Regions from separate parts of the Bradyrhizobium roseum genome, predicted to be linked through region 3. Evidence: predicted binding sites of a transcription regulator. Region 3 holds the regulator's gene; each other region holds the start of a gene.
What was found. The regulator LexA, encoded in region 3, represses DNA repair genes until DNA is damaged. The targets are predictions, from matches to a motif close to TGTTCNNNNTGTGTTCNG.

Region 1: recA (recombinase RecA) is a predicted target of LexA. The motif match lies at 1,478-1,495, and genes of this name have one in related genera.
Region 2: QUH67_RS33170 (DUF3072 domain-containing protein) is a predicted target of LexA. The motif match lies at 2,331-2,348, and genes of this name have one in related genera.
Region 4: QUH67_RS12020 (putative DNA modification/repair radical SAM protein) is a predicted target of LexA. The motif match lies at 3,563-3,580, and genes of this name have one in related genera.

What each region holds. Positions count from the first base shown of each region.
Region 1 covers NZ_CP129212.1:5,208,966-5,214,248, forward strand. Annotated here, with positions in the region: gene QUH67_RS24730 (DUF1835 domain-containing protein) at 1-162, opposite strand, end outside; gene recA (recombinase RecA) at 284-1,375, opposite strand; gene QUH67_RS24740 (hypothetical protein) at 2,017-2,166, shown strand; gene QUH67_RS24745 (hypothetical protein) at 3,784-3,963, shown strand; gene QUH67_RS24750 (PilZ domain-containing protein) at 4,166-4,501, opposite strand; gene QUH67_RS24755 (hypothetical protein) at 4,759-4,989, opposite strand; gene QUH67_RS24760 (hypothetical protein) at 5,070-5,283, opposite strand, start outside.
Region 2 covers NZ_CP129212.1:7,002,439-7,007,721, reverse strand. Annotated here, with positions in the region: gene QUH67_RS33185 (RraA family protein) at 40-678, shown strand; gene QUH67_RS33180 (dimethylsulfonioproprionate lyase family protein) at 724-1,089, shown strand; gene QUH67_RS33175 (Bug family tripartite tricarboxylate transporter substrate binding protein) at 1,285-2,244, shown strand; gene QUH67_RS33170 (DUF3072 domain-containing protein) at 2,381-2,593, shown strand; gene QUH67_RS33165 (DUF3072 domain-containing protein) at 2,596-2,754, shown strand; gene QUH67_RS33160 (hypothetical protein) at 3,088-3,330, shown strand; tRNA gene QUH67_RS33155 (tRNA-Arg) at 3,610-3,686, shown strand; gene QUH67_RS33150 (LysR family transcriptional regulator) at 3,762-4,730, opposite strand; gene QUH67_RS33145 (MBL fold metallo-hydrolase) at 4,942-5,283, shown strand, end outside.
Region 3 covers NZ_CP129212.1:3,502,189-3,507,471, reverse strand. Annotated here, with positions in the region: gene QUH67_RS16805 (NADH:flavin oxidoreductase/NADH oxidase) at 1-827, opposite strand, end outside; gene QUH67_RS16800 (hypothetical protein) at 900-1,199, opposite strand; gene QUH67_RS16795 (HAD-IA family hydrolase) at 1,331-1,957, shown strand; gene QUH67_RS16790 (molybdopterin molybdotransferase MoeA) at 1,969-3,180, shown strand; gene lexA (transcriptional repressor LexA) at 3,379-4,080, shown strand; gene QUH67_RS16780 (hypothetical protein) at 4,300-4,716, shown strand; gene QUH67_RS16775 (hypothetical protein) at 4,761-5,033, shown strand; gene QUH67_RS16770 (ComEC/Rec2 family competence protein) at 5,095-5,283, opposite strand, start outside.
Region 4 covers NZ_CP129212.1:2,549,783-2,555,065, forward strand. Annotated here, with positions in the region: gene QUH67_RS12010 (M20 aminoacylase family protein) at 1-251, shown strand, start outside; gene QUH67_RS12015 (UdgX family uracil-DNA binding protein) at 669-2,129, opposite strand; gene QUH67_RS12020 (putative DNA modification/repair radical SAM protein) at 2,244-3,482, opposite strand; gene QUH67_RS12025 (ImuA family protein) at 3,647-4,441, shown strand; gene QUH67_RS12030 (Y-family DNA polymerase) at 4,332-5,283, shown strand, end outside.

The DNA of each region.
Region 1 (5,283 bases), 1.7 Mb from region 3:
AGGCCATGCCGATCGTGGCGACAGAAACAGATCGAGTTCGTCCTGCGGCTTCAATTCCCCCCAGACGAACCCCAGGCCAAACGGAACCACGCGATCAGCAAGTCCCGTCCCCATCAGGGCTCCGGCGCTGCCATCATCGAACGTTACGATCAGACGCTTCATGGGTCGATCACCTGTGCACGCACAATCACACAAACAAAACGGGCGCTGAAGACGTCGGCAACTCAACGTCCGCAGCGCCCGTCTTTCACGTTTCGGGCCTTAACCCCCAAAACGATACCGTCTATTCGTCGTCCTTCGGCTCCTCGCCGTCGGCGTCGCGCTCGGCGGGGCCGGCCAGAATCTGCTCGGCGATCAGGCCGGAGTTCTGGCGGATCGCGACCTCGATCTTGGCGACCATGTCGGGATTGGCCTTGAGAAAGGCTTTTGAGTTCTCGCGGCCCTGGCCGAGCCGCTGGCTGTCATAGGAAAACCAGGCGCCGGATTTCTCGACGATGCCGGCCTTGACGCCGAGGTCGAGGATCTCGCCCATCTTGGAGACGCCCTCGCCATACATGATGTCGAACTCGACCTGCTTGAACGGCGGCGCCAGCTTGTTCTTCACCACCTTGACGCGGGTGGTGTTGCCGACCACTTCGTCGCGCTCCTTGATCGCGCCGATGCGGCGGATGTCGAGGCGGACCGAAGCGTAGAATTTCAGCGCGTTGCCGCCGGTGGTGGTTTCCGGCGAGCCGTACATCACCCCGATCTTCATGCGGATCTGGTTGATGAAGATCACCATGGTGTTGGACTTGTTGATCGAGGCGGTCAGCTTGCGCAGCGCCTGGCTCATCAGCCGCGCCTGCAGGCCGGGCAGCGCATCGCCCATCTCGCCCTCGAGTTCGGCCTTCGGCACCAGCGCCGCGACCGAATCGACCACCAGCACGTCGACCGCGCCGGAGCGCACCAGCGTGTCGCAGATTTCCAGCGCCTGCTCGCCGGTGTCCGGCTGCGAAATCAAGAGTTCGTCGATGTTGACGCCGAGCTTGCGCGCATAGACCGGGTCGAGCGCGTGTTCGGCGTCGATGAAGGCGCAGATGCCACCCTTCTTCTGCCCTTCCGCCACCGTGTGCAGCGCCAGCGTGGTCTTGCCGGAGGATTCCGGCCCGTAGATCTCGACCACCCGCCCCTTCGGCAGGCCGCCGACGCCGAGCGCGATGTCGAGCCCGAGCGAGCCTGACGAAATCGTCTCGACATCCATCGAGCGGTCGTTCTTGCCCAGCTTCATCACCGAGCCCTTGCCGAACTGGCGCTCGATCTGGGAGAGCGCCGCAGACAGCGCCTTGGTCTTATCCATGGAGGAACCTTCGACGATACGCAGGGCGGTGGCGGACATGGTTACGTGCTCCTTATGGCGGGGATTCGCGGGCGGTACAAACGGGGCGTTGGCGGGTTTCGGATTCGATGGCGTATGGCAGTTTGTACCACCTTTGTTCTATGTTCGCAATATGTTCTTTTCCCTCCAAGAGACTGCCGTCCGTTTGACCTGGCGCAACGAGGAGCCGCTGACCGACGATAAGGTATGAAATGACCGTGGTTCTACTGCCCGCGCCTCTCCCGGCCTGGTCCGCCGGGACGCATCGAAATTCGGCGCCAGCCATACGTTGGGGATGAAGATGGAACACCTTGAGATCGTCGCAAAGCAGCACGTCGCATTCATGAGGGCCGTGGAAACGGAAATGGCGAAGTTCGAGCGCCGGGAGATCGAGTTCCGCCGGAAAGATCGGGATGAGCGTGCGGCAGCGTTGCATGTGCCGCTGAGGGAAGCGCATCACTGAAGGAATTGAGGCTCCCTCGCGGATTGGACGCGGGGGAGCCTGCTTCAGGTCGCGCGTGCCACCGGTGGGCGTTGCGAAAATAATTCGGAACCAATCGCGCGTTGCGGCGTTTAAGCGCCATCACCGGCCAAGGCCCTTTCCCGGCGCCGGGACCCGAGACACCGGTCGTGCCCCGTCTGCACCGCCAGGGGACGTACCGATGCTCCGTGAAGCCATTGAATTGAAGCGTTATCTGCGGCTGGCGGAACGTTGGGCGACCCCCGAGGCGGGGCTGCTCGCCGCATCCATCATCTGGTGTGCCGGCCTGGGTTGCGGCCTCGCCTATGTGATCTTGATCACCATGCTATGAGGCGACACGCCCCCGCCGCCCCCCCGTCCGCGCCTGCCTCGCTTCCGGCGGCCGTGAGGCACGTCGAACGGTAATCCTCCGAAAAAAAGTGTCCGACCTACGCAAACATACGGAGGTGACCTTCGCCCTTGTCTGCGCATATTCAAGAAAATGGGCCGACATATCCTTTTCAAATGCCCGCGGCTGGGCACCCCTGTGCAGCATTGGCTGCCAAAAATTACGTCCCCGGACGAACCGAACTCCTATGCGCCGGTGGTCTGTCTGGCCTGCAGCCGGCTGCATTTCGTCCACAGGGAAACCGGCAAGCTGCTCGGCGAGACGTGAGGCCGCGCACGCCCCTCGTGCTCGCCTGTGCACAGCGCCGCTTGGACGTTTCCCCCTGGAACGGATTCCACTGCGGCGCGTAATCGCATTGGGAGCGGCTGTCAGTCATGCGTCGTGACGGGGAACGGGATCGTGCCGGGTAGGAAATATTTGACGGAACAGGCGGCCACCTGCCTGAAGTTTGCGATGGCAAGTGCGGATCCTGATGTCGCCGCGGGCTTTCTCGAAAAAGCCGCCGACCTTCAGGCCAGAAGCAGAAAGGCGCCGGATGCCAGCCCCCGGCCGCCTGACGTGGAGCCGGCGAAACGCTAGCTCCAGCGCTGCGGCCGCCGACGAGGCGGCCTCGGTGTTTTTCGGCCCCGGCCTGCCATGCACCGGCGGCGGAATCGATTACAATTTTAGGCGTGGTTGCGGCTTCGCCTGAACGGTCCTTCAAGACGCGTCCGCTATCGATGGCGCCATGCCCACACAGATTGCCCTCTCCGCAGAACCCATCCTGCCGATGCTTCAACAGCATGGCGCCGATCTCCTCAGATGGCTCGTGAGCCTCGGCCGCTCGGCGGAGCCCTCCCGGATGCCGCTGCCCGTTCGGCAGCCGGACGCGCCGTCGCGGCCGCATATTCCGCCGCGGCAGCCCTATCCCACCCGCCAGGAATAGACGCCCGGGCCCCCACCAGATTGGCGCATTGCGCTATCGCGGCCGGTATCGCACCCCGTCGCGATCGGCCGCCCCATGACCGAACGACCCCGCCGCATGGGGCTACGCGGCGAGGTCGCTGACGGCGGGAAAATCTGGAGGACCGCCCCGCCCTCACCAGCAGATACGTCGATCGCAAACTCCCGTTTCAGCGTGCGGATTCGTCTTCGCGCATGATCCGGAAAAGTGGCGGCGATCGTCCCATCGCATCCATGATCGGCGTTGAACCTTTTTCGGCGCAGCCAGACACAACCTTGCCTGGGACATTGCATCACTCGGGGATTAAGCCTGCGCCGCCAAGCGAAGATACTCCGCTTGCGCGGCGCCGTGCTTTTTCGGCGTTACTAAGCAAGCCGATATGGCCAGCCCCAGGCTGAAACCGCTCAGGTGGTTGAGCGTACCTTAGGGTACAGGCTTTTCAAAATTTCCGCCTCGTATGGAACTCGGCAGGGATCTTGCCGTCGCTCCTTTTCGCACCTTCCGCAGTCCCGGCAGCGGCTGGATCAAATCTCTTTGAGTTGTATTTACTGTTATGATCAATTTCGGGTGCACAATCAAAGTTCGAGGCGGTGGTGGGCCGCTGGCGAGATTTCGCTATGATTTACAAGGGCGTTGAATTCTCGGTGACGGCCGTCGCCCCCGGAATCTGGAAATGGCAATTCGTGATCGGCGACAGGGTCGTCGCGGGCAAGACCGAAACCAAGCTCAATCTGCTGGCGATCCGGCGCGTTCAGCTTCGGATCGACCGCGAGTTAAAGAAAGCCGAGCGCAAATAACCTGCCTCTGATGGACTTGTCCTGCTCCGCCTGCCCGCACGTGTTGAGCGGGTCCAGCAGGCCCATGCTTCGAGACGCTCGCGTCGCTCGCTCCTCAGCATGAGGTTGTCGTGTTTCAACAAAGTAAGAGCTCATCCTGCGAGGAGGCCGCGAAGCGGCCGTCTCGAAGGATGGCCGCAATACCGATCCGTGATTCCGGGACCTAGGCCGTCGCCTTTTGGGAATGCGCATTCGCCCCGGCGGCCGGCGCGGCGCCCTTGCGCAGTTCCCGGGCGGAAATGAATCTCACGCCCACCAGTTCGCCCTTGCGCCAGATCAGCGCGCATACCCGGCGCACCTCGCCGCCCGCGGTGAGGGAAAGCCCGAACATCTTGGGTACAGCGAGGTCGCCCACATCGAGACAGGCGCCATTTTCGGAAATATCGAGGATGTAGCATTCGATCCACGGCGCATCCGGCGCTGGGATCAAAAATCCCTTCTTGCGCAAATCGACCCGAACGAACTTGCGGGCACCCAGATCTTTGCGGTCTCTCACCATGGTGTCTCCTGCGCAGGGACACCCTAGGCGGGAACACCTGAATACCGAGTTATCGGAATTGGGCAAAACCCGGAGTATCGATTGCAATCCCGGGACCTCACCCTGAGGAGCCCGGCGACGCGGGAGCGTCTCGAAGGATGGCAGCTTGCACGGCCGTCGCCCAGGGCCATCCTTCGAGACGCATCGCTGGTGCGATGCTCCTTCAGGATGAGGTTCGGGGAAGACGCCGATATGACTCGAATTTCAAAATCTCTGAACTAATCGGCGCTTGCGAGCCGGCGCATGGTGAATTCGATGTCGCCGCCGGGCAGTTCCCGCCAGCTTTCGACCGAACTCATATAGGCCGCCTTCGGATACCGATCGAGAAAGTCGCGGGCCCTGGCGCGGGCCTCGTCGCGCGGGAGCGTAAATGTCTCGCGCAGATAGCCGTCGACCGGCTTGCGCCGGCCGGCCATCCGGCTCGCGAGATCGCGCGGGCGAAAGACCATGTCGCTACTCCAGACAGCATGACGACAGGCCGAATATAGGGGTAACGGGGGCAGAATCCTACTTGGTCCCCCCGGTCCGCTTACTGGTTGGTGGTGCCGGTCTTGCTCTTCTTGGCGGGCGCCGCCGCCGACTTCGGCGTATCGGTGCTGCGCACCGTGCCCCAGGGATCAGAAGAGGCCTTGGCGTCGGGGATCTTCCGCAACGAGTCCCTGTAGGCCTTGTCCCTGGCCGCTTCCTGCTCCCTCTCCTCCGGCGATTTGGTCTGCAATTCCGGGATGAGGTTGATGTTCGGG
Region 2 (5,283 bases), 3.5 Mb from region 3:
TGTGCCGGGCATGCCGCTGCCGCAGGGAGAACCGTCCTAATGAACATCACCACGGCCATGACCAGCGTGCCGAAGCCCGCGCCCGACCTGATCGAGGCATTCCGGGGCCTGCCCACCTCGGTGATCTCTGACAACCTGGCGCGGCTGCCGGGCGCGGTCGGCCTGCGGCCGTTCCATCGCGGCAGCAAGCTGGTGGGGGTCGCCTTCACCGTGCGTACCCGGCCGGGCGACAATCTGGCGATTCATAAAGCGCTCGAATTGGTCGGGCCCGGCGACGTGATCGTGGTCGACGGCGGCGGCGACGAGACGCGGGCGCTGGTCGGCGAGATCATGAAGACCATCGCCGAATATCGCGGCGCCGCCGGCTATGTGATCGACGGCGCCATCCGCGACGTCGCGGCCTTTGCGGAGTCCGACTTTCCCTGCTTTGCCCGCAGCGCGATCCACCGCGGTCCCTACAAGAGCGGTCCCGGCGAAATCAACGTGCCGGTATCGATCGGCGGCTCGGTGATCTCGCCCGGCGACATCGTGGTCGGCGACGAGGACGGCGTGGTGTCGTTTCCCGCTGCGACGGCGGCGAGCCTGCTGGACGCCGTGCGCGCCCAGATCGCGCGCGAGGAGCAGACCATCATCTCGATCCGCGAAGGCCGCTACCAGGGCAGCTACGGCAAGTCCTGACGGATGAGCCTTGATCGACGCGCGAAGGCGCCTGAAGGAGGAACGATGAGTCAGAAGGATGAATTTCACAATCTCGACAACGAGGCCGACGGGCTGTTTCGCGAACTGACGTCCGGGGTCACGACCCGCATCTTCTCCGGCGAGCAGGCGATGCTGTCGGTGGTGACGCTGGCGCCGCATGCGCAGGGCACGCTGCACCACCACCCCGAGGAACAATGGGGCGTGCTGCTCGACGGCTCGGCGATCCGCGTTCAGGGCGGCGAGGAGATCGCGGTCAAGAAGGGCGACTTCTGGCGCACGCCGGGCAACGTGCCGCACACGATGCGGGCTGGACCGGACGGGGCGCGCGTGCTTGACATCTTCAGCCCGCCGCGGCCCGAATACAAAAAGGCCGGGTCCGGCTTTGGCTAAAGCATGATCGGGAAAAGCGGGTATCGGTTGTCCCTCGCGGCAAACGCGGAACGCGTTTGCGCAGGGATCATGCTTTAGTACCAAACGAGCGGGATGACGATTCAGAGAAAATTCATCGCGCGCTGGTATCGGGATCTGGTCAAGTCTGCGAAAAATAAAAACAAAGTCGCAGTCATATTCAGGAGGAGAAACTCGGTGAAGATTTCCAGACGTACCTTGCTGGCGGCGTCCGCCGCGTTCGCGGTGACGCCGGCGCTGGCGCAGCAGGCCAAGAACATGACGCTGGTGGTGCCGTTCCCGCCGGGCGGTTCCACCGACGCGCTGGCGCGGCTGCTGCAGTCTCATCTGCAGACCAGGCTCGGCCGCACCGTGCTGGTGGAAAACAAGTCCGGCGCGGCCGGCTCGCTCGGCGCCGTGCAGGTCGCCAAGAGCGCGCCCGATGGCGCGACCTTCCTGGTCACCTTCGATTCGCATGCGGTGATCCCCGCGATCCTGGAAAAGCCGGGCCTCGATGTCGACAAGGATCTGGTGCCGGTGTTCCTGGTCGGCACCGCGCCTTATGTGGTCGCGGCGAACGGCGAACGGCCGTACAAGACGATTGCCGACGTCATCGCGGCCTGCAAGGAAAAGCCCGGCGCGGTGAAATACGCCTCGGTCGGCATCGGCACGCTCGGCCATCTGGCGATGACCGTGCTCGGCAAGAAGGCCGGCGTCGAGATCACGCATGTGCCGTATCGCGGCGGCGGCCCGGCGATGAACGACGTGCTCGGCGGCCATGTCGACCTGATCATCGGATCGGCGGCGCTGATCACCGCGCAGCTCGGCACCGACCGGCTGCGCCCGATCCTGCAGATGGGCCGCGAGCGGTTGGCCGCGCTCAAGGACACGCAGACCGCGATCGAGGCCGGCTATCCCGATTTCGAGACGCTGGCCTGGTGGGGCATCTTCGCGCCCAAGGACACGCCGGCCGACGTCATCGCCGGCATGGCGAAATCGGTGAAGGAGATTTTGAGCGAGCCGTCGGTCGCGGCCAGCCTGAAGGAGACGCAGCAGATGACGCTGCTGCTCGCCGACGCCAAGGATTTTTCGACGTTCTTCGCCAAGCAGGTCAGCATCTGGGGCCAGGTGGTGCGGGAGAATAATATCAAGGCGTAGCGGCGCGACGCAGAGGCCGACATGGCAAAAGGGGCTGTCGGTGGACGGCTCCTTTTTCTTTTGCGTTCGAGCATCGACCGCATCTGAGGAACGTTCGAAGAACGCGTGCGTTGCCGCTTCGAGAAGGAGCGTCACCATGAGCCATCCGAAGACGGAACCGACCGACAATACCAAGAAAGATCCCGACGAGTGGGTCTCGGGCGATGACCCGATGACCGGCGCCCAGGCGTCTTATCTGAAGACGCTGTGCGAGCAGGCGGGAACGCCCGAGGCGTATGACGACAACCTCACGAAGGCGGCGGCGTCGAAGATGATCGACGACATGCGCGAGAAAGCGAAGGTAGCATAGCCATGCCCGAAGAACCGATGATGACGGAAGCCCAGCGCGACGAACTCAAGACGCTCTGCCAGAAGGCGGACGTGCCCGACAAATCCGGCGAGTTGCTCACGCAAGAGGGCGCCCAGCACTTTATCGACGATCTGAAAGAGCAGTTGGTCGATCGCAAATAGTGTCGGCTGCCGTCGCCCAGGGCGCGCAGCTGGCAACGCCTATCTGGATATGTGAGTGGCTTGCGCCCATGCTTCGAGGCGCTCGCGTCGCTCGCTTCTCAGCATGAGGTCGTTGTGTGGCGACACGCCAGACCTCATCCTGACGAGGCGGCGAAGCGGCCGTCTCGAAGGATGGCCGCAATACCGATCTGATTCCGGGTACTGGCAACCTTATCGTCGCGCGCCCGTTGAATGCGCATGAGACAGTCAAGCCAGCAGGCCTCCAGTTCGTCCCCGCTTCCCGGCGCAGAGGTTGATACCAGCAATCCCATCGAAACCACCGAGCAGCTCCGCATGGCCATCGATCAGGGCCACGGCAAGGTCGACGCGACCGATCCTGCGGCGGCGCCGCTTGGAACTGACGATGAAGCGGGGGGATCTCCCAACACGGCGGCCCAGGTTCGACTGGCGGCATCTCACGAGATTCGCCCGAACCACAAGCGGCAGCGGATGACGGGAATCGGTGACGCGTGGTGGATCATCGGCATATTCGTCTTCATCGGATCGTCGATCGTTGCTTCAGCGTTCTGGATATAGCGGCCGGTCATGAGCGATTTCGTCGACAAGCAAGGCGGCGCCTATGATCACGTGACCTTTGCAGGAATCCGCAGCCTTAGCAGGTCAAGGACACAGCAACCCCTCACCAGAAGGTGCAATGGGGCGCGCACGTACGGGCCGAGCCGCTTCCGGGAGTGGAGAGGGCTCCGCTTCAGGACGTTCAGTCGCGGCAAGCAGCAGAGGGTGGGTTGATGCCCTGCTCGATCGTGCGAGCTACTGGAAATAGGCTGCCACATGCCGTATAAAGCCGCACAATCCGGTCCCGTAGCTCAGCCGGATAGAGCGACGGTTTCCTAAACCGTAGGTCGCATGTTCGAGTCATGCCGGGATCGCCAGCTTCGGTCGGGTTCATCATTGCGCCGGCCCCGGGCGCCGAGATGGCAGGTCAGATTGCGAATTGCACTCCAGCCTTACTCGGACGAGGGCGATGAACCAGCCAATTCGGTCGCATCGCCTTCCGAGCGGGCGGCGCTGAGGATGAGCCTTCGCAGCCAGATGTGATCCGGCTCTGAATGAACTCTTTCGTGCCACAGCATCCGGTATCCGAAGTTCGGAAGCTCCAGTGGCGGTCCCACCAGGCGAAGGCGGCTGTCGTCAGAAAAGTTTTCCGCGGCGCGGCGCGGAATGGTCAGAACGAGGTTCGAGCCCGCCGCCACCAGTGCGGCGGTGGCGAAGTAGGGAATCCGCACCGCGACATGTCGGCTATGGCCGAGTGTCGCAAGCGCCGTATCGACCGGGCCCGTTCGACCTCCGACCACCGTCACCAGGATGTGTGAAGCGGCAACATAATCATCGAGACGCAACCGGCCGTTTTTTGCGCGATCGAGAAGCGGGTGACCGGCGCGCACCAGGCAGGCGAAGGTCTCTCGAAAAAGGTCGCGTGTTCGGAGGCTGGGCGGCACCGGGTTGTCGCTATAGAGCGCCAGGTCGACATTGGTTTCGCCCAGATTTTTGAAGGTCTGTCCATCAACGGGAACGATCTCCACGCTGGCCTTGGGCGCGATGGCGAACATCAGGCCCGCCAGCCGTGGCAGGATAACCGTCGCCCCGTAGTCCGTCGTCGCGATGCGGAAAACGCGCTCGGTGCTGGCGGGATCAAAGGGATGCCTGTCGGCAAGCAGGTCGGTGACGCCAGCCAGCGCCTTTTGGACCGGTTCAAGGAGCGCGCTGCCCCTGATCGTCGGCCTCATGACCGCCCCCGATTTGACCAGCAGGGCGTCATCGAAGGTCTGGCGCAGTTTCGCGAGCGCCCGGCTGACGGCGGGCTGACTCATTCCACTTTGCTCCGCGGTCCTGGTGACACTCCGCGTTTCCAGGAGCGTTCTCAAGACGACGAGCAGGTTGAGGTCGACTCGAAACAAGTCGTCGTCTGCGGACATTCGGCCTGACGTTCCTGGCCGTCGGCGCGATCAGCCGACGAGGTTATTCGCTTAGCGGATAACGTGTATCGGATGACGTCACTTTCTGCAATTCCGGCGGTCGCCTAGGATTCAAACCCTGGGTGCGACGCCTCAAGATCCTCTTGCGGCGGCACGGAGATGAGAAGTGGATTCCCCTTTGAACAAACTGTTGATCAATCGGCGCACGGTGATGTTGGCCGCCGCCGTAACGGGCGTGGGCGGTGCGGCCAAGGCGCAGGCGCCAGCCGCTACGGGGAGAAACGCTGGCCACTATCGGTTCCGCATCGGCGAGATTCAGGCCACGGTACTGAGCGACGGGCTCCTGGCCGGGCCGCCGAAAGTCTATGCCAGTGATGCGCCCGAAATGGAGCTGCGCGAGGCGTTGATGCGCGCATTCCTGCCCACGGACACGATGACGCTCAATCTCAACACGCTGCTGATCGAGACCGGCGGGCGTCGCGTGTTGATCGAAGCCGGCGCCGGGCAGACGATGGGCCCCAACGGCGGTCGACTGTTCGACAATCTCTCGGCG
Region 3 (5,283 bases):
GCCACTTCGGTGATGCCGCCGGACGAACAGTCGATGACGTCGACGCCTTTCGGCTTGAGGATCTTCGCCAGCCGCGCGCTCTCATCCGGTCCCCACCCCGCATTGTCCTCGACCGAGAGGCGGACGAACAGCGGCTTGTCGGCGGGCCAGTGCGATCGTACGGCTTCGGTGACTTCGATGATAAAGCGCATGCGGTTGGCTTCGGAGCCGCCATATTCGTCGGTGCGCTGATTTGATCGTTCCGAGAGAAACTGATGCACGAGGTAGCCGTGCGCACCGTGCAGTTCCAGCACCTCGAACCCGGCGTCATGCGCGCGCCGCGCCGCGTTGCCCCAGGACTGCACGAGATCTTTCACTTCGCTCCGCTCCAGCGCCTTCGGCACCGGCCATTTCTCGCTATGGGCAATCGCGCTCGGCGCGACCGGTGACCAGGCATCCCAGTCGTCGATATCAGCCGTCCGCTGCAGCGGGCGGTCGCCCTCCCACGGCCGGGTCGCGCGCGCCTTGCGGCCGGAATGGCCGAGCTGGATGCCGGCGACCGAATTCTGCTGCTTGATGAATTTGACCAGCCGCCCGAGCGGTTCGACAAAGGCATCGTCCCAGATGCCGAGATCGCCGACCGTGCCGCAGCCGCGCCGCTCCACCTTGGTCGATTCCACCACCACGAGGCCGGCGCCGCCGGCGGCGAACTTGCCGGCGTTCATCAGATGCCAGTCGGTCGGAAAACCCTTCACCGCCGAATATTGATGCATCGGCGGCACCACGATGCGGTTCTTCAGCGTCACGCCGCGGATTGTCATCGGGGAGAACAGCAGCATTTCCGTCATGGTCATTTCCTCAGCTGAGACATCGTTGTCCCGGCACCACGCCGGGCCGTGTCTTCTTGTTATTGCTTGTTGTTATTGCTTGGCGGCGCCTTCGGCGGACTTCGCCTTCGGCTTGGCTGGCGGCGTCTTGGTGGCGGCTTTCGGCGCGCTGTCGCTGCGCACCGTTCCCCAGGGGTCCGTTTTCTGTTGTTCCGGGATGTTGCCGAGCGACCGGCGGTAGGCCCGCTCGGCCTCCCTCTCGGCCGAGATTTGCGCTGGCGTCTTCGGCTTGTCCTCCTCGCCGTACTTGGCCGGACCCTGTTGGGCCAGCGCCGACCCGGTCAACAGCCCGATCACGGCCATGGCGCCCAGAACTTTACCCACGGCTTGCATGCGACAACTCCCTGAAGTTCGGCGACAGCCTTAGCACAGCTTGCGGACGGGCTTAAGCGTCTGGATCGGGCTTTGAGGCAAATCCCGGCACGGCCGTTGATCGGGCCGGCCCGGTTTTGTAAACGATTGCCATGAATTTGCCGCTCACGCCCTCCTCCGTCGACGTCCTGCTGTTCGATCTCGGCCGGGTCGTACTCGACATCAATTTCGATTCCGTGATGGCGACATGGGCGGGACACGCCGGCTGTGCGCCGGCCGAGCTGGCCAGCCGTTTCGTCGTCAACGACAGCTTCAAGCATCACGAGACCGGCCGGATCGACGACGCGGCGTTCTTCGCGGACCTGCGCCGGTCGCTCGGCATCGGCCTGTCAGATGCGCAGTTCCTCGAAGGCTGGAACGCGATCTTCGCCGGCGAGATGCCGGGCATCGCGCCGCTGCTGGCAGATGCGGCGCAACGGCTTCCGCTCTACGCGTTTTCCAACACCAATCCGGCCCATGTCGCACACTTTTCCAAAACCTATGCCGGTGTGCTCGGCCATTTCCGCGAGATATTCCTGTCGTCCAGCATCGGTTTGCGCAAACCCGACGCGGAGGCCTATGATCACGTGGTAAAGGCGATCGGCGTACCGGCGTCGCGGATATTGTTCTTCGACGACTCGGCCGCCAATATCGAAGGTGCGCGGGCGCGCGGCCTTCGTGCCGTCCACGTGACGTCGATGGATGACGTGGCGCAGGCCCTGACCGCACTCGAAGTCTAGGAGTTGTGCCCGTGGCCCTGATGCCTGTCGCCGATGCGCTTGCTGCGATCCTTGCCGGCGCTGAACCGTTGCCTGAAGAAATGATCGCGCTCGAGGCCGCCTATCACCGTGTGCTGGCGCGCGACGTCGCGGCACGGCGAACCCAACCGCCGCAGGCAATGTCGGCGATGGACGGCTACGCGGTGCGTGCGTCGGATGCCGCCGACACCAGCGCGCGGCTGAAAGTGATCGGCGAAGTCGCCGCCGGGCGGCCGTTCGAGCGCAAGGTCGGCAAGGGCGAAGCGGTACGCATCTTCACCGGCGGCGTGATCCCCGACGGCGCAGACGCCGTCATCATCCAGGAAGACACCGCCGTCGACGGCGACCACATCACCATCACCGAAGCAGCGGTCCCGGGACGGCATATCCGCGCCGCCGGCGTCGATTTCCGCGAGGGCGACGTGCTGCTCAAGCGCGGACGCCGCCTCACCGACCGCGATCTGTCGCTCGCCGCCGGCATGAACTATCCGGAGCTGGCGGTGCGCCGCCGGCCAAAAGTCGCCGTGCTCGGCACCGGCGATGAACTGGTGATGCCGGGAACGAGCCCCGGTCCCGGCCAGATCGTGTATTCCAACGGCTATGCGTTGCGGGCCCTGGCGCGCGCTGAGGGTGCCGAGGTCGCCGATCTCGGCATTGCCGCCGATACCTTGGCCGCCACCGCGGAAGGCATCCGCCGCGCGCGCGAGCTCGAAGCCGATATCCTGATCACCATGGGTGGCGCTTCCGTCGGCGACCACGACCTCGTTAAACGCTCGCTGGAGGCCGAAGGCACCGACATGGCGTTCTGGCGCATCGCGATGCGCCCCGGCAAACCGATGATGCACGGTCGGCTGGGTGCGATGCGGGTGATCGGCCTGCCCGGCAATCCGGTCTCCTCCTATGTCTGCGGCTTTCTGTTTCTGGTGCCGCTGATTCGCGCCCTGTTGGGCCGCGACACCATCCATCACGTGCGCGAACGCGCCGTGCTGGGCCGCGACCTGGCGGCCAACGACCAGCGCGAGGACTACTTGCGCGCATGGCTCGAGGAGCGCGCCGACGGTGTGCCGGTTGCGGTAGCCGTGACCCACCAGGATTCGTCGCTGTTGGGGAATCTCGCTGCGGCACGGGCACTTGTGATACGTGCGCCGCTCGCGCCGGCTGCCGTAAAGGGCTCGCGTTGCGAATTCCTGCGGTTGCCGGACTGACGCCCCGCCGGCATCTTGAGACGGAGGCAGAACGCGTTCACCAGAAATTAAGTGGTTGCGGAACACATATCGAACATATAGTGTCCGTTCATGATTTGTTTCGACTGCTAGTGTCTGTTGTCAGGGGTTGGGGACTTCTGCGAGGGACATGACGATTCGGAACTCTAAGACGACGCCAACCCCGGGGGATTGCTCGCGATGCTTACGCGCAAACAATATGAACTTCTGCGTTTCATCAATGAACGGCTGAAGGAAGCCGGCGTTCCGCCCTCCTTCGACGAGATGAAAGACGCGCTCGACCTGCGTTCGAAATCCGGCATCCACCGCCTCATCACGGCGCTGGAGGAGCGTGGCTTCATCCGCCGCCTGCCCAACCGCGCCCGCGCCATCGAAGTCATCAAGCTGCCCGAACTGGCCGCCGCCGCCGGCAGCCGCCGCGGCTTCACGCCGAGCGTCATCGAAGGCACGCTCGGCAAGCGCACGGTCAGCGCGCCGGCTGCAGCAGACGATGGTGAGCGTCCGGTCGCGGTGCCCGTCATGGGCCGGATCGCCGCCGGTACGCCGATCGAGGCGCTGCAGACCCGCAGCCACACCATCAGCGTGCCGCCCGACATGCTCGGCTCCGGCGAACACTATGCGCTCGAAGTGCGAGGCGATTCCATGGTCGATGCCGGCATTCTCGACGGCGACATGGCGCTGATCCAGCGCAACGAGAATGCCGACACCGGCGATATCGTGGTCGCGCTGATCGACGAGGAAGAAGCCACGCTCAAGCGTTTCCGCCGCCGCGGCGCCTCGATCGCGCTGGAGCCGGCGAATGCCGCCTACGAGGTCCGCATCCTGCCGCCCAATCGGGTCCGGATCCAGGGCAAGCTGATCGGGCTGTACCGCAAATACTGAGCTGCCGTTCGCCGGCATCACCGCGACGCAAATCCAGCCCCGGTCCTTCGGCCGGGGTTTTTGCTGCGCGGCTGCGTATCGCGTTTGTGATCAGCACGCGGTGCACCGGCCGCAGAAATGCCCCGAAGCAGGAAAAGTCTCGGTGCCAAGTCCACTCTGATAGAGGCCGGTGCCTCGTTCCAGACACGGGTCTGCTATCTCAATCGAGGGAGCCATCCGATGTGTGACTACAGCCTGCATGCCGTCGCGAGCCGGCCTGCCCAGGTCGGCGAGACGCTGATCACCACTACCTTCCGCGGTACATCGACCCGCGGCTTTGCATCGGAAAGCGAACCGGCGGTCGCGGTCTGCATGCTTCCGGGCACTGAACTCGCGTTCGCCGAGGAGGTCAGATACGACAGCCGCTGGATCTGGACCCGAACCTCCGACTGGCGGGTCGGGAAATTCAATCAGATCGAAACCGAAGTGGCCGAGCGTCACCATGACGCGATCGAATTTCCGGACGGAAGCCGCGTGTTGGTGACACAACTCTGCCGCGGCCAGCGCGCGACCGTTCTGCAATTGCCGGTGACCGGGAGCGACCGCACGGCGAAGCTGACTGGAACGCCCCGAACCGAATCCACCGTCGCGCGTTAACCCCACTTCCGATCCGCCGGTTCCGGCCGGTGGATCGTCGTGGTATGTTTTCCAGGTTACGCGTCGCCGAGAGGCAATCGGTGGTCAACAAGGTTACATGGCAGAAGGCTGGACGAGTGACCGAGCCGGGGCGGTACATGTTCCGCTACGGCTGGCTCACCGTCACGGCCGACGATCTCGCGGTCTGGCAGAAATTCCCGGAGGCGTCGTTCACACTGGTCGGCCTGCCCTCGTCCCCCGATGCGCCCGAGGAATATCATCTGGGCGCGTTTGAAATACCGGCTCATCCGTCAGCGCCCGCGATCGACGAGCATTAGTTTTGTTTGACGCGTTTTCTTGACGCGACCCGGCCTCCGCTTCGCTTGAAAACGCGATGTCCTATTCATCCGCCTGCAGATCGGCTTCCGCCGGGGTGGCATCGACCGCGCGCGGCGGCACGATGCGAGGCGCCAGCACGCTGGCGTCTGCCTCTCCTTCATCGGCCGCGGCCGGCGACCACGGGCGGTCGATGCCTCTCGGCCTCGCCGCCTCGACGACAAAACCCTCCGGCCCCCGCCGCAGCGCCAT
Region 4 (5,283 bases), 950 kb from region 3:
ACCAGACCGACTTCGCCACGCAGGTGGCCAAGGAAGTAGCCGGTGCCCAGAACGTCCATGACATGCCGCCGCTGATGGGCGCAGAAGATTTCGCATACATGCTGGAAGCGCGGCCGGGCGCCTTCATCTTTTGCGGCAATGGCGACAGCGCAGGCCTCCATCACCCCGCCTATGATTTCAACGACGAGGCGATCGTCTACGGCACCTCGTACTGGATCAAGCTGGTCGAGAACAAGCTGGCCGCGGCGTAAGGCGCGCCGCAGGTTCTTCACATCTGAGTTTGAGGATATATCAAGGAAGGCCCGTATCTTCAGTACGGGCCTTCTTTTTTGCCGTTGAAGTCGGATATGAAGATGACACGCGCGTTGTTCGCGTCTCGGGCGTGATCCCGTTGGCGGTCTGGATGGATCGGTTGTGCCCGGCGGATGTAATGGCGAGGGGCTGCGACGCTACAAGACGAGCGGCAGAGTGGGTCGCGCGCTGCACGGCACCGGGGCTGAAGGGGGACCGCGCAGCGCGTCGACCATATGGAGCGTCATGGCGTGACCAGACGTTCCACATTGCCTTGAGAATGCGATTATGATTTCTGTCAATTAATGGTTGTGAAAGGAATTGTCAACTTTGCCGTTATATTTCATCAGAAATTGCGCCTGACAAATTGGCGCAGCTCAGGCCGCATCTGCTGATTTTCGCAGCAGGTCGGCGGCGATTCTGAGATCCTGCACGAAGCGCTCGTATTCGTGGGCCTTGGCTTCGGCATCGGGCAAGCGCAACAGGTAGGACGGATGCACCGTCACCAGCGCCCGGGTTCCATCATCGAGATGGATCAGGCTGCCGCGATTTTTGTTGATTGGCGTGATTTTCCCCAGAACGCTTTGCGCTGCGGTGGCGCCCATCGCCACCACCAGTTCGGGCTTGATTGCGGTGAGTTCGCGCACGTACCATGGCCGGCACGCCCTGATTTCCGCCGTGTTCGGCTTCTGGTGCAGGCGGATTTTTCCGCGTGGCACGAACTTGAAATGCTTCACCGCATTGGTGACGTAGACGGTGCGGCGGTCGATCCCGGCTTCTTGCAGCGCACGATCCAGCATTTGCCCGGCGGGCCCGACGAACGGTTTTCCGGCGAGGTCTTCCTTGTCGCCCGGCTGCTCGCCCACCAGCATGATCCGTGCAGTGGGCGGGCCTTCGCCGAATACGGTCTGGGTGGCATCCTTGTAGAGGGGACAGGCGCGGCAATCGGCGGCTTCCTCGCGCAACGTTTCGATGTCGTCGCCGTCGTGCTTGGGAGGCATATCGTTTCCCTCGTCGTTTCCTTTGGACAGATCCAGTCGCTTCTGCGCCTTATGCGGCTCGGTCGCCGCATTGGTGATCATTGCGCTTGTGCTACGTGCCGCGCCTTCGATCAGGGGTTTAATCAACGAGGCCTCCGGCAGGTTCCTCCAATACTTCTTCGGCATCTCGTTGCGCATCGCCTTAACCTTCAGCCGGGCCGGGTTGAAGATCGAGGCGTAGTAGCTGCGCCAGGTTTCTTCCAGTCGGTCGGCGGTGGGCGCTTCCGACTTGGCGACACCCGGTGTGATCGAGACCGCATGGCCGTCCCAATGCGCGCAGAGATCCGGCGTCAGGATCGACCAGGGCATATCGGCGAACCGTCGCGCGAAGAACGGCGCGGCGAGTTCGACGATATGGTGCTCCGGTTCGAACCAGGCGACGTAGTGCGATTTGTGCTCGCGGCCGATTTCGCGGAAGCGGACGAAGGCGTGCATCTTGTGCTCGTCGCGGCGCACGGCCTTTGCCATTGCGGCAATCTCTGCGACATCGGGATCGGTCGCGATATCGAGCAAATCATGGTTGCTGCGCAGCCGCCACAGCAGCCGGTATAGCAGGGCGAACCGTTGCGGATTTCGATGCAGGATCGCTATCTTCGCTAGTTCAACGAATCTGGACGATACATTGAAGGTGCCATGGGGCGGCTCGAGCGGCAGCGCCGTCGGCGCAAACAGTTCGGGCGCATTGCCGGCGATGGTCCAGCTTACGTCTGAGGGTTTTACGTCGTTCAGCGCCAGCGCGCGTGCCGCCTTTCGCCAGCCGTGGAAATCTGTTTCGTGGTCGAGGGGGATGATGTGCATCTAATTACTTTCCGCATACCCCGCTGTCATTGCGAGAGCGACGAAGCAATCCATGCCTCCGCGTATACCGCGCGATGGATTGCTTCGCTGCGCTCGCAATGACGGCTGTGATACTCAAAACCCAAATCCCAATTGCGTTGCTTTCGGCTTGAATCTTTCCGCCAAACCAGCACCATCGAGCAGATGCAGCGACGGCCGGTGGTCGCTGAGCACGATGAATGGCAGCGCCTTCTTTTGCGGAATATGCAGCCGCGCCAGATCGGCGACCCGGATCGAGGTCAGGCGGCGCGTGGCGATGATGCGGTCGACCGCCTTGGTGCCGAACCCCGGCACCCGCAACAGATCTTCGCGACTGGCGGTGGCGACATCGAGCGGAAAGCGGTCGCGGTGGCGCAGCGCCCAGGCCAGCTTGGGGTCGATGTCGAGCGACAGCATGCCTTTGGTCTCATCCACGATCTCGTCGGCGTCGAAACCGTAAAACCGCATCAGCCAGTCGGCCTGGTAGAGCCGGTGCTCGCGAATGAGCGGCGGCGAAACCAGCGGCAGCGCGCGGCTGGCATCGGGGATCGGGCTGAAGGCCGAATAATACACGCGCTTGAGCCGGTAGGAGCCGTAGAGATTGGCGCTGGTGTCGAGGATGGTCTTGTCGCTGGCCGCATCCGCGCCGATGATCATCTGTGTGCTCTGGCCGGCAGGCGCGAACCGCGGCGGCTTTGTCTTCGTCGCGGTCCTGACGTTCTCTTTGGTTTCGTCGAGCTTCAGGCGCAGACGGCCCATGGTGCGGCGGATCGCGCGCACGTCCTTTTCCGGCGCGAATTTGGCCAGGCTGTTTTCTTCCGGCATTTCGATGTTGATGGAAAGTCGGTCGGCATATTTACCGGCTTCCGCGATCAGCGCGTCGTCGGCCTCAGGGATGGTCTTGAGGTGGATGTAGCCGCGGAAGCGATGCTCCTCGCGCAATTTTCGTGCGACGCTTACCACCTGCTCCATGGTGTAATCGGCGCTGCGGATGATGCCGGAGGAGAGAAACAATCCCTCGATGTAGTTGCGGCGATAGAAGTCGATCGTCAGCTGCACCACCTCGTCGACCGTGAAGCGCGCGCGCGGTACGTTCGAGGACGTACGGTTGACGCAATATAAGCAATCGTAATTGCAGGCGTTGGTGAGCAGCACTTTCAGCAGCGAGATGCAGCGGCCATCCGGCGCGTAGGAATGGCAGATGCCCATGCCCGGCGCGGTCGAGCCGAGGCCCTTGCCGTCGCTGGAATCCCGCTTCTCGGTGCCCGAGGAGGCGCAGGAAGCGTCGTATTTCGCGGCATCCGCCAGGATCTCCAGCTTGCGTTGCACATCCATTATTGAATCCCTTTGATTCCATTCACGAATCGACCAGCCGTCGATCTCGATTGACTCTGCCGGGCCGGTTAGCTTTATATTAGAACATATCATGAACAAATGAGCCAGCCGCGGGTTCATTCGGGAAGAAGCGGTAACGGCAAAATTTTCTGAAGGAGCGGGGCATGAGCACCGCACGCACACGCACGCTTGCGAATTTGCGCGGGCGCATCGAACGGATCGGTACACATGGCGAGACGGGCGACCTCAACAAGGTCGCGCTGGGCCATGCGGCCGCGGATTCCGTGCTGCAGGGTGGGCTCGCGGTCGCCGCGGTGCATGAAGTGTTCGCCGAGGGCCATCAGAGCGCGACGGCCACGGGTTTTATTGCGGGACTGGCGGGAAGGGTGTCGCCGCGCCGGCCGCTGGTCTGGGTGCGGCAGGATTTTTCGGAAATCGAATCCGGTGCGCTGTCGATGCAGGGGCTATGCGAACTCGGCCTCGATCCGCGGCTGCTGGTGACCGTGCGCGCGCCCGACACCGACGCCGCGTTGCGCACCGCCGCCGACGCGCTGGCCTGCGATGCGCTCGGCGCGGTCGTACTGGAGGTCTGGGGCGTGGCGCGTCAGCTTGATCTCGTCGCCAGCCGAAAACTCACGCTGGTCGCGGCCGCCTCCGGCGTCACCGCGCTGCTGTTGCGGATGGCAGCAGAGCCGCGGCCCTCGACCGCGGAAACCAGATGGATCGTGCGCGCGGCGCATTCGCCGCCGTCGGCGCCATGGACCGCCTGGGGCGCGCCGGTGTTCGACGCGCAACTGGTTCGTCACCGTCATGGCCCGGTCGGCCGCTGGATCATGGAATGGAATTGCGATGAGTGCCTCTTCAGCGAACCGGCGGCGCATCCTCAGCCTCTGGCTGCCACGCCTGCCCATCGACCGCATCAAGCGCAAGCTTTCGGCCACCAGCGACGCGCTGGATAAAGCTCCCTCCGTGGTCGTCGCTAAACAGCACAACGCCATTGTGATCCATGCCCTCGACGATCTCGCCGTGCATGCCGGCCTCTCGATCGGCCTGCCGCTCGCCAATGCCCGCGCCATCTGTCCCGAACTCACGGTGTTCGACGCCGATGAAGCCGCCGACCGCAAGACGCTGGATGACATCGCCGACTGGTGCGACCGCTTTACCCCGCTGGTGGCGCTCGATCCGCCGTATGGGCTCTATCTCGACATCACCGGCTGTGCCCATCTGTTCGGCGGCGAACGCGCGCTGCTGCAGATCGTCTGCGGCGCGCTCAGCCGCCGCGGCTTTGCCGTCAGTGCTGCGATCGCGAGCACCTCAGTCTGCGCCCGCACGCTGACACGACAGGCTTCCGGAAAGATCATTGCAGAAGGCGAGGAGGCCGCGGCTGTTGCGCCGCTGCCGGTCTCCGCGCTCGGCGCAGGCGAGGCCATCACCATCGGCCTGCGCCGTGCGGGATTGAAGACCATCGGCGATGTTGCCACACGCGCGCCGCACGAAATCACGGCCCGGTTCGGCGCCCATTTCACGGCGCTATTGGCGCAGGCACTGGGCGAGGGCGATGCGCCGATCAGCCCGCGAAAGCCGCTGCCGGATTACATCGTCGAAAAGCGCTTTCCCGAGCCTGTCGCCACCGACACCGTGATCGCGCTGAACCTGTCCGCGCTCGCCGCCATGCTGGTCGCGGCGATGGACAAACAGGGCAAGGGCGCGCGGCGGCTGGACGCCAGCTTCTTCCGCACCGACGGTGCGGTGCGCACGATCTCGGTCGAGACCGGCCGTCCGGTGACAAAGCCGGAGGTGA